One region of the Paenibacillus sp. FSL R5-0912 genome, then DNA from elsewhere that is predicted to be linked to it. Evidence: riboswitches for the same ligand, from Rfam matches in the RefSeq annotation. Region 1 holds a riboswitch; the other holds the start of a gene.

Region 1 (5,948 bases):
TGGTCACGTGCAGCCCTCACATCTTCCAGACGGCCCTCATGGGTTAATGGATCCGTAATATCCCATTGTACATTCTTGATGGCAAAAGGAACAATCGGGCATTTTTCATTAACTTGTTCACATAATTTAATAATGACTTTCGATTGCATAAATGTTGTCATATCAATCGTTTTGGAGCTGTTGCCTGAAATATCAATCCCTACTTCTTTCATGACTTTGACCGTATAGGGATGAATCTCTCCGGATTCAAGTCCTGCACTTTCAGCGATCACATGCTCACCGCCATAATGTCTGGCAAAAGCCTCGGCAATTTGACTGCGGCAACGATTCTGGATACAGAGGAAATACAGACGAATGGGTTGTTCCATTTTCTCAGGCCCCTTTCTATTTATAGTTCATTATATAATTGAATGTTTATATTCAAGTCATTCTTTTTGTTTCCGTAATGTAAAACTTCCAATCAGATGATATTTAACTTGCAATTTGCAAGTATCTGAGTTATAACTAATACATGAGGTGAAAACAATGGAAACTCCACGAGAATTACTCCAAATCATGAGCAGGCGTTTGGGACTACTCAATAAGGATTGCTGCAGCGTAGGCGGATGTGATCTTTCTGCGACCCAAAGCCATCTATTGTATGAAATTGATCGAAGCCACAATCCCTCTATGCAACAGGTCGCCGAAACACTCGGGACAGATATTACTACCTTTAGCAGACAAGTCCAGTCTTTGGTGAAAATGAATTTAGTTAAGAAGACACCTGACCCTGCGGATCGAAGAGTCTATAACCTGTCGCTTACTCCCGAAGGGAAAATGGTGGCTACAACGATTGATCAACAAATGAATGAATACCTGAATGAAGCCTTCTCACACATGAGCGAATTTGAAGTAGAAACATTACTACGATCCATTAAGCTTTTCAATGAAGCCATGGGGAAATCCAGCAATTGCTGCGCACCTGTAAAAGGGTGATTTCTCTAGTCTTATATTTGCAATTTGCAAGTTATTCCACTATACAAGGAGTGTTTAATCATGAACAAACTTACTAATGACCAGATCCGCCAGAATGTACGGGGGCGCTATCAGACAATCGCTGTAAAAAAGGTCGAAGCTGCCTCTTCCTGCTGCGGACCTGCTGACAGCAGCTGCTGTGACTCCCCATCTGATTTTGATGCCATATCCGCTAAGCTGGGTTATTCCAGCGAGGATCTGTCTGCAGCTCCTGAAGGCGCAAATTTAGGCCTTGGATGCGGTAACCCTCAGGCTATTGCTGAACTGCAGGCGGGTGAACATGTTCTGGACCTTGGGAGCGGTGGTGGATTCGATTGTTTCCTCGCTTCCCGGCAGGTAGGTGAGCAAGGCCATGTTATCGGTGTGGATATGACACCTGAAATGATCAGCCGCGCAAGAGATAATGCCATTAAAGGAAAATTCAACAACACGGAATTCAGATTGGGCGAAATTGAACATCTCCCCGTCGCTGACAATTCAATAAACGTGATTATCTCTAACTGCGTGATTAACCTCTCACCAGACAAACAGCAAGTATTCCGTGAGGCCTATCGTGCCCTTCAGCCTGGCGGGCGTCTGGCGATCTCTGATATTGTAACTACAGCTGAGCTTCCCCCTGAGATCAAAAATGACCTGGGCGAACTATATTCTGGTTGTATCTCCGGAGCCTCTTCCATCGCTGATGTAGAGCAGATGCTTCGGGAAAGCGGCTTCTCTGAGATTAGCATTGAGCCCAAAGATGAATCCAGAGCATTCATCAAAGATTGGGTTCCCGGTGCGAACGTTGACCAATTCATTGTATCTGCTGTAATTAAAGCGAGAAAGTAAGCATTTGGAGGCTGTTCATATGATCACTACATTAACTGTTCGTCAGGCCACTTCAAAGGATACGGAAAGCATCCTTCGTATCTACAACCAGGGGATCGAGGACCGGATCGCTACGCTCGAAACGGAGACGAAAGACTCCTCCTATATGAAGGCATGGTTCAACGATCACCAAGGCCGCTTTAGTGTTGTGGTCGCTGAACTAGAGGGTGAAGTCATTGGCTGGGCCTCCCTAAATCCTTATTCGCACCGCTGTGCCTATCATGGAGTCGCTGACCTCTCCGTTTACATTGACCGCAGCTTTCGTGGGCAGGGTGTGGGTAGTTTTCTCCTAGAGTCCTTACACAAGATAGCCAAGGAAAACAGCTTTTATAAAATTGTTCTCTTTACTTTTCCGTTCAACCAAAGCGGTCAAGGGCTATACAAGAAAATGGGTTATCGGCAGGTTGGTGTATTTGAGAAGCAGGGGATTCTGAATGGAGAGTTTATTGACGTGATGATTATGGAGAAACTGCTTTAATTGTACCGTTCTCCCGGTGTTTAATAACCAACTTATCGATCACTCCAATGGCAGAAACATAATAGATATGAGCATTTTTCACTTCTCCATTACATTATCCTGGGTCAAATCCAGTTTCTTTACCAGCGGCTTGATGGTCAACCCTTGAACCAGCAGGGAGAACAAGACAATACTGAAGGTTAAGACCAGGATATTCTCCCTGCCTTCAAATGATGCCGGCAGACTCAATGCGAGTGCAATGGAGAGACTTCCCTTTAATCCGCCCCAATTCAAAACAATCTTCCAGGAGGCCGGAAAATTCTTCAGAAACCTGAGACTGGCATACAACGCAATGGTCCGTCCTGCCAGTACGATAAGAATCGAAGCGACAATAAGCAGCCATTTATCAGTAAAATCAATATTTCTAATCTCAAGTCCAATCATCAGGAAGATCAATGAGTTAGCCACCAGGGTGATGACATCCCAAAATGAATTGATATTTACCTTCGTGGTCTCTGACATACCTATCCGCGAACCGTAATTTCCAAAGATCAGCCCGCTTACCGCGACAGCAATAACTCCGGATACATGAAAGTGCTCCGCGATAAAATAGCTTCCAAAAAACAGCAGCATGGAGAATCCGATCTCCAATGGGAAATCATCATAAAGACGAATTAATTGCGAGAACAAATATCCCATTATCGCTCCGATAAGGATACCGCCTAAAGAAAATTTTAGGAACAGCAGAATTCCGCTGCCAACCCCTACCCAGCCCATTTCCATATAAGACAGCAGGTACACCGAAGAGATTTGAAACAGCACTACAGCAATCCCATCATTAAAAAGAGATTCTCCTTCTATAATAGTAACAATATTCTTCGGGACACCCAAAGATTTAAAAATCGAAATCACACTAATGGGGTCTGTCGCACTCATCAGCGCAGCAAAGGTGAAGGAAACAATAAGCGGAAGGCCCAGCCCCCAATACACAGCCAAGCCGATGATGAGAAATGACAACAAGGTTCCTCCAAAAGCCAAAGCCAGCACCGGCTTATGTTGCTCCCGAAGATGGGAGAAAGGAAGCTTTAAGGTGGCATCCCCCAAGAGAATCGGTAAGAATAATGAGATGATGATCGCCTGAAAGACATGCGACTGGGTGATGAAAGCCTCTGCTTCCACCAAAATAGGAATATGCACAAACCCCAGCAGCAGCCCCACCACTACAAGCGCGATGGAATAGGGCTGATTCATTTTTTTGGCAACTGCAATGACTCCCATGGATATGGCAAGCAGAATTAATATCTGAATAAATACATCATCAAACTGATTCATATAACACCCCATATATTGTTTTTTAGAGGAAAGATTTCTTCAGCGAATCAGTATCCACATCTATTCTATTATTAGCAAATCAGCTGGCAATAATCATCTATCTCCCTCCTACTTGCCGGCCGCCGCCCGCTGAAAACTATGCTGTTCCCTAAGATAATCCAGCAATATACGGTTGAAGAGCTGGGGTTGACACAAGTGACTCGGATACATGGCATCTTCAAGGATCGCTAGGCGGGCAGACGGATACTTGCCGGCTGTTCTTTTCACCTGCTCCAATGCCCATTCATTCTGATTCCCGGATACAACAAGAACAGGAACCTGCAGCCGTAACGCGAATCCGTAGCTGTCCGTTTGTCTAAGTGCCAGCCGCTGCATAATTAATTCAGTGGTCCGTTCATGCACAAGCTCTTTCCTGAGAATATGATAAGCTGAGAGCCATTTATTGTAGGTGATGCGTAAAGAACGGATAAACATTTCGGCAGGAAGATAATGGGCGGCCCATGCGCAGACCTCGAAGATTCCTTTCACTTTCCCGCCTCTAGCTGTGTATTCTCCCTGGAAATAGCTGTCCACCAATACCATATTAATCACCCGCTCAGGGTACAGATAGGCGAATTTCTGGGCGAGCACAGCACCACTGGAACAAGCTACGATAACAGCCCTCTCTACAGCCAAAGCGTCCAACAACAGCTTCAAATCTTCACATTGTGTGTCTACGATCCGGCTAATCTCCACATCCATTTTCCCCGATTGTCCGTTCCCTCTTAAATCGAATACGACCACTTTCGCACGCTTGCTGAAATAATCCGCTTGCGGGTCAAACAGATGATGGGAGGTCGAATAATCATGAATAAAAACAATGGGCAGACCGCTGCCCGACATCTCGTAATACAGCGACGTTCCATTCACTTCAATATGCGGCATAACCAATGCATCCTCTCATGAACGCTTGCGGGGTTAGCTGCCGGATTCGGGCCCTGAAAGTAGCCCTACTCGTTTATCCGAGATTCACCCCATATAACCTGGTTCCCCCGCTTCCTATAAGGAATTCAGCGATTAAGTATTATTTTGCAGACGTTTCCTGACTTTCTTCCCCCAGGACCTTCAGATCATCCTGTATGCTCCCCTTCCACAAGGGGACTCCGGAACGGTAGGCTGCCCGGCCATTTAAATGGCCTGCCACCGGTGAAGTGATGAATACAAAAACAATCGCCAGCAGCAGCTTGACATTAACCGTTCCGTCTTTAAACCAAAAGTACAGGAAGCCTCCTGTCAGCAAGCACAGTACCCCGAAGGTTGCACTTTTGGTAGCCGCATGTGAACGCAGGTACACATCAGGCAGCCGGACTAAGCCGAAGGCACTTAAACCGCAGAAGACTGCACCAATTACCACAATAATGGAGCTAATCAGTTCACCTGTCATTCGGGTTCCCTCCATCTTCTATAACGGCTCCCCGTTCAATATATCTGGCCAGTGCCGTTGTTCCAATAAACGTAAGAATACCGATAACCAGAATGACTTCTAGAAAATCCTGGGTATCCAGCAGCATACAGAAAACGGTGATCATAGCGAGTATATGAATGCCTATCGTATCGAGTGCGGTAACCCTGTCTGAACGGGTTGGCCCTTTCAGGAGACGGAACAGGCATGCCAGCATCGCCAGCGCCAGAATGATCATGGCCACAGTTAGTATAACTTGGATCATTACCGGGTCACCTCCATAATTGCCTGTTCGAAAGTGCCTCTAATCTGCGTGACCAACAGCTCTGCATCTTTAATATCAATAGCATGAATGTACAGCGTCTTGCCATCCTTCGAAACATCAAGGGTCAGGGTTCCCGGTGTCAGACAGATCAGGCACGATAACAGCGTAACCTCCCAAGCCGAGGTCAAGGCAGTCTCATAAGCAAAGATGCCGGGACGTATAGCCAGCTTCGGACGGATGATATGGCCGATGACCACGAAATTCGAGACCGTAAGTTCACGGGCAAAGATCAGCAGAAGCTTCAGTATAGCCCATATACGTATGAGATAGAATGGCCGGGTCCGGGCCAGGGATTTCGTCAAAATCAGCAATAATATAATACCGAGCACATAGCCTACGATGAAGCTTGAACCAGAGCCATTGTTATTTATCGCCATCCACAGAAAGGCAATCAACAGATTTAACAGGAATTGTAGGGCCATCTTCTCTACTCCTTCATTATGGCTTCAATGTATAGCGCAGGTGAAGCCAATACCTCTCCAGCCTGCGATACATAAGTATACACGGACTCG
Region 2 (5,948 bases), 3.5 Mb from region 1:
CTGCTGCAATTCATACGCAAGATCCGCCTGAGCCTTCTTCACTTCTGTCTCCAGCTTGAAATCCGCCTGCTTAATGTTCAGTTCCTTCTCGTACAGGGACTCCTTCGCGCGGGCGGCGGTTCCCGCTTCAATGGTGGCCTGATGTGCATTGGCTTTGGCAATGGAGGATTCCTTCTCCGCCTCGGCCTGCTTGATCTGAATATCGCGTTCCGCTTCCGCCTTGGCAATGCTGGCATCGCGGCGGATGCGCTCAATTTCCGGAACCCCCATATTGTCGATGTACCCTTTGTCATCCGTAATTTTTTTGATGGTGAAGCTGACGACCTCAAGCCCCATCTTGTCGAGGTCCTCCGAGCAGGTCTCCCTCATCTTGCTGTTGATTTCATCAGGCGTCTTGAGGATGGATTCCACCGTCAATTGCCCGATTAAGCCGCGCAGGTGGCCCTCCACCGAATGCAGGATAATTGTCTCGCGGTCTTCTTCGGGCCGGTCGATGAACTGCTCACTGGCCGTCAGAATAGCGGTGGGATCGCTTTTGATTTTTATCTGGGCGACCGCCTCCAGGTTGAGCTTGATGCCCTGCCGGGAGAACATCGCCTGCGCTGGAATGACATCGAAGCTCATCAGCATCATCGAGATGGTCTTATTGTTCTGGAAGCCCGGGATGACGAACGTCCCGCCGCCCTGCACCACTCTTTTACCGCCGAGACCGTATACAATCATCGCCTGATTGGGCGGGACTTTTTTATAAGCGGTCACGATACTGAACAAAGCCAGCAGAATAACAACAACAATGCCCGAGATTAAATAAAGAATAACCATTTGGTCCGACACTCCCCGTCATTTATAATTCTCCGAATTCCCTCTCGAAGAGGGTTACTTCCGCCATTCCCTTATCCACCTTCAAAATAATCACCCTGTCGCCCTTCACGAGCTGCTGGCCGATTGCTGCCCGCACTCCAATGGAGCGCATCGTTCCGTGCAGCACATATTTCATTTCCCCGGCTGCCCCATCCGCTGCAGGTACACTGACGTATCCAAGCTGCCCTGCCTGCTCATAATCCAATTCATTCATGCTGCTGTCATACCGGGTCATCACCCGGGCCAGCACTGCATACATCAGACACCCTGTCAGCAAGGCTATCATGGTGCAGATCAGCACTACTGCAAGCACGCTCATTCCGCTGAAGCGGCTAAGCATATAACCAGCGCCGCCCCAGACTGTGACAAACACCATCAGCGGGAGTATAGGCACAAAGCCCGGCCCCCCGGCGTCACCGCCCCCCGCATGCAGATGACCCGCCAGGCCATGCCCATGAAGTCCGCCGCTGAGGAGCAGGAGCAGTCCGACCCAGAAGCACACGATAAATGTAGTTAAGATAACGATCACCTCCTTAGGCAGTTCTGATCACAATATAAATAAACTTTTCCCGTTGTTATATGAATTATCCGTCTTAATTCAGACCGTCTCCCCCTGCTGCCTGCACAGCAAAAAGACCACAGCAGCAGCAGGGCTCTCCGTGGTCGGTTAATCGATCATGGCGCTCATCCTCTCTCTTCGAGGCTTACGGGGTTAGCTGACGGATTCGGGCAGCGAGATTGCCCTACCTTGCCGGAGCACCGTTATACAGCATGCAGCAAGGATTCACCCCAGGTGTGCGGCCGCTATCTGAGCCTAAGCCGTAATCACCGTTGGTTCCCCCGTTCCCATTACTGGAATTCAGCCATTTGAGAACAGTTAAATTTCATTCGGTTGTTGATTTGAATCTTACGCCTGCAGCCATTTAATGTAAAACGCTGCGGTTGACAAAAGAAGCCAAAAATGCCGTTCCTGCACGAATGAAGGCGTATACTTTGCTTTCGCTCTTAAGCGGCCGATGATTTACTCCTTTTTGCTCCGTTTCTCTGGAGCAGTGCTGTTACATAGCAAAGAGGCTGACCACCTGCATTCCCTCTGCCGGGTGTAGTCTTTTTTATCGGATACTCGCTTCTGCTTATACGCCAGTCTTCTGTGCTTCATCCAGCTGCTGCAGCTGCTCTATCTGATGCAAATGATTAAGCAGCTGCTGATAGTGGTCGGCTTTTTGCTGGACGGTAAGCACCATCTTCTGGAACTGCCCTGCATCCTGTCCCGATTTCTCCAGAATACGCAGCAGATCGCCATTGATCTGCTCCACATCCTCCATGCTGCTCTCCTGCGATTCCTGAATCTTCTCCAGATGCTGGAATACCTCTTCCTCCGCTTCCACGATCTCGTTCATGTATACCGTGGACTGGCTGATCTTCGCATTCGTCTCTGTCATCGCCGTTGTCCCGTCACCGGACTTGCTGTGAAGCTGCTCCATCACCTGGGTCATCCCCGAAAGGGAGCCCATGATCTCCTTCACATGACTGCGCGTGCTGTCGGCCAGCTTGCGGATTTCTGTGGCAACCACCGAGAAGCCCCGTCCGTGCTCTCCGGCCCGCGCCGCCTCGATCGCTGCATTCAGCGACAACAGATTCGTCTGCTCAGCAATATCCGTAATGATCTTTGCCAGCTGCTCGATGCTCCGGAAATGCCCCCGCAGGTCCTCATTCAAGCTGACAAATTCAGTAAATACCGCCGAAGCCTTCTGCATTTCCGCCGAGATCTGGATATTGGCCTCTTTGGCGAATTCAATTTTATTGGAGGAAAAAGAGAGGCTGCCATACATTTCATTGATGAGATCTTCGGTCTGTCCGCTGTTGGTCTTCAGATGCTCCAGAAGCTGCTGGGTCCCGCCGATCTGGCTGATCAGCTCACCGCTGCCCGCCCGTAAAGCCGCAAACTCCTCTACCAGCTGGGCCTCTTCCTTAAGAATCTCGTCAGTTTCGCGGCGGATCTGTCCGGCCAGGGTATAGGCGTGCATCCCATAGGATTCAGTGGCTGAAGCGTCGTTAGCGGCAGCTGTCCTGCCAGTATTCTCTGGAGGCTCAGTAGCATTAGCCGCTGCTCCAGCTGTCTTTAGCGTCCCGGCTGATTGTCCGGAGCTGTCCGTTTTTTCAAGAACGGCTAATGTATTATGACTTTGAACAGCTCCGGCAGAGATGCTTTTGCCCCATGAAGTGCGTAATCTGGTTATCCACTGCATAATCAATCTACTCTCCCTTATTCAACCAGCAGCAGAATCATGGTCTGGTTGGCATGCTTTTTATAATATTGCTCTCCGTAGCTGATGAAACCTGTAGTGTTGCCGCAGAATCCGAGCATAGTCCTGTCAAAATCCGCCCACAGACCGTCCCGGATGAAGAGCTGGTCCCGCAGCGTACAGTTAATGTTAAGCACAAAGGAAGGCTTGTACGGGCTCCCGCCCAGCGTCTCCCCCAGCACAGCAAGCGGATCTGCTGCACTCAGCACCTCTACATAAGTACTAGACATAACCTGGCTGTAAAATGTGACAGAGCCATCCGGATTAATGGTCATCGGTGAGGCGATGATCAGATCGTCTTCGTATCTTTTGCCCAGCGGGCTGCTCAGGAAATGCTCTGCCAGCTCCGACTCCGGGACACCAAGCACGCGCGCGTATTCTTCCGCAGCAGGACGTCCGTTGAAGGAATACACCGTTCTGCCGAACACATCGGCTTCTGTCACCAGCAGCGTTGTCCCGGTGGGAACATAAATATTTTCTTTAACCAGTGCAGTACGACCCGGCATATTGAAGAAAATCCCCAGGTTCTGCACCCGGCGGCTTCCTATGTAAATATAAGTCTCTCCATGCTCATCATCCGCTGCACTACCCCCAATAATCTTGAACTCCGGGGCAATGAAAAATAGCGAGGAGAGGATCGTCTCCTCCATCGCGCCTGTACCGTCACATAGCAGCAGCAGAAAGGCATTAGAGTTGCCTTGTACTTTGTGATATGAGGCACTTAGCACATTGCCGCTAAGCACGGGCGGATGCAGGATCTCCACAATATCGGCTATCCCTGATTCGTATTCGAACCCAGTGACTACGCCGCTGCGGTAGCCCTGCGGGGTATATTCGCCTTTGGTTGAGCACAATACCGCCCGGGAGGGTGCATGCCGGGACAATTCGCTGACTGCCGCAGCGGAAGCGAACAGCACCAAGCCTCTGCTGCTATCCAGTTGTTCCAGATGCCGCTTGGCTTCGCCCAATGTGTTAAAAGATAAAGCTTTCATTATGTATATCAACCTTCCTCCGCGGGAGTTCCCCCTGCAAACGTTACTGAAAAATTAAGCTTTAATTTTCAATACTTCTTATGGTAAAACCAGAACCGGGCCTACTGTCTGTGAATAATGTCGCAATCCCCTCGCCAAAGCCTTATTTCCGGCGCAAAAATACGGCTGTCACGGGTGACTAAGGTTGAGCGGCTTACAGAAAGGCTGTATCATGAACATACTGTAGATGCGATGGATGCGATGGATGCGATGGATACGATGGATGCGATGCTCAGAGCCGGGCATCACATTAATAACAGAAAGGAAGTGTGAGGCCATGACTTATTCACAGCGTTCCAGTCACCCTGCTGCCGCATCGGACTACACCTATCTGGAATACCAGATCGAATTAGCTGCAGAAGAATTGGCGGTGGCAGTAAAGGCGCAAGACGAAGCGCGGGCAAAGGCCATCCGCGAGCAGATTGCCAAACTCGAAGACGAGCTGGCGCTGCTTGAGGATTAAGCCGGATTACACCTGATTAAGCCGATTAGTGTAGTACCCTCACTTCTCAATTCGATTCTATCTCTAACAACAGATCATGTGATAATGATTATCAATGACAAAAAGATGTAGATTCCAGCAGCGCCGCAGGAGCCAACTGTTTTCTCAAGCACCGATATTCATTCGGTGCAGGGCCGGGCTTCCGGCTGCTGCGGGGAATATGAGGCTGTGCTGGGTGTGTGCTGGGTGTGTGCTGAGCGTTCTGACCGACAGCGAATGAGTTTTTTGAGCAAAGATTAAGCTTTACTGCCCGTCCAGGCAGAAATGTTGTACGTATTACAACTCTGCCCCCCTAGTTTCCACGGAGTTTGAGGGGATTGTTGTATGAAATATAGGCGTGTTGATTTCCCAAAAAAAGGGACGAAAAAGGCCGCCATTTCGGGTAATGGTAAGTACGACCAAACCAAACCGAAATGAGGCGACCTCATGAATAAATATACCCCATTTTTAGCCGTTTTCAAACAAGTGTAACACCGGAAGAAGTCCAAATGGTGACCGGACAAACCGAGGACTACGTGGATAGAGGAACCAAAATGACCGTCGGGTTGCTGCTCAATTACTTTGTCCAAGCCTGCTACCACAAATGGGACGGATTCCGGCAGAGTGCCCGCTTAGGCCCAAGCTTTGACTTGCCAGAAATTCATTACTCCACCCTTTCCGGCAAGGCCGGTGAAGTCCCTTACGAAATCTTCAAACGTATCTTTCAACTGCTCGTCACGAAATGTAACCGCCAAACCCGGCGGCATTTGAACCTTCCTAAAGATCTTTTGCTGATTGACTCGACTACGGTCACGGCGGCGAACTCTAGAATGCCTTGGGCCTCGTACAAAAAATTCAGAGGGGGCATTAAGCTGCATGTTGCTCTTTCGCATGGCCAGCGTTCACCCCTGAACGTGAAGGAATCGATCGCGAAGCGCAATGACGCTCCGTTTGGAGAAGTCTTGGCAGATACGGACTACATTTTGGTACAGGATCGGGCGTATGGAAAAATCAGCAGATTGGATCAATATGTGCTCCAGGGCCAGTCGTTTGTGATTCGACTCAAAGACAATCTCCATTTGGTGAAGCCAAGAGAACTCCAGCGACCCGCAGAGGGAGAAACGAAAATTGTTCGTGATATTACTTGTTATATCGGTCAAGGGAAGTGCCAATCTGCTCAGCGCCACCGGGTCGTAGAATTTGAAAATGACCGGGGTGAAGTCGTACGGGTCGTGACCGATTTGAGAAAAGAGTCCGCTCATGTGATCG

The links. Region 1 has a riboswitch for cyclic di-AMP ahead of R50912_RS33500 (alpha/beta fold hydrolase). Riboswitches for the same ligand answer to the same signal wherever they lie in the genome.
Region 2: it holds a riboswitch for cyclic di-AMP, as region 1 does, so the genes downstream of both, R50912_RS08580 (NfeD family membrane protein) here and R50912_RS33500 (alpha/beta fold hydrolase) in region 1, are expected to answer to the same signal.

The regions. Positions count from the first base shown of each region.
Region 1 is NZ_CP009282.1:5,565,962-5,571,909, forward strand. Features, by position in the region: gene R50912_RS23620 (arsenate reductase ArsC) at 1-368, opposite strand, end outside; gene R50912_RS23625 (MarR family winged helix-turn-helix transcriptional regulator) at 526-975, shown strand; gene R50912_RS23630 (arsenite methyltransferase) at 1,036-1,842, shown strand; gene R50912_RS23635 (arsinothricin resistance N-acetyltransferase ArsN1 family A) at 1,865-2,359, shown strand; gene R50912_RS23640 (cation:proton antiporter) at 2,438-3,670, opposite strand; gene R50912_RS33500 (alpha/beta fold hydrolase) at 3,779-4,594, opposite strand; cyclic di-AMP (ydaO/yuaA leader) riboswitch at 4,602-4,735, opposite strand; gene mnhG (monovalent cation/H(+) antiporter subunit G) at 4,734-5,093, opposite strand; gene R50912_RS23655 (Na(+)/H(+) antiporter subunit F1) at 5,083-5,376, opposite strand; gene R50912_RS23660 (Na+/H+ antiporter subunit E) at 5,376-5,858, opposite strand; gene R50912_RS23665 (Na+/H+ antiporter subunit D) at 5,864-5,948, opposite strand, start outside.
Region 2 is NZ_CP009282.1:2,033,475-2,039,422, reverse strand. Features, by position in the region: gene R50912_RS08585 (flotillin family protein) at 1-822, opposite strand, end outside; gene R50912_RS08580 (NfeD family membrane protein) at 845-1,390, opposite strand; cyclic di-AMP (ydaO/yuaA leader) riboswitch at 1,548-1,736, opposite strand; gene R50912_RS08575 (methyl-accepting chemotaxis protein) at 1,995-3,110, opposite strand; gene R50912_RS08570 (FIST signal transduction protein) at 3,128-4,159, opposite strand; gene R50912_RS34870 (hypothetical protein) at 4,334-4,471, shown strand; gene R50912_RS08565 (hypothetical protein) at 4,476-4,661, shown strand; gene R50912_RS08560 (IS4 family transposase) at 5,135-5,948, shown strand, end outside.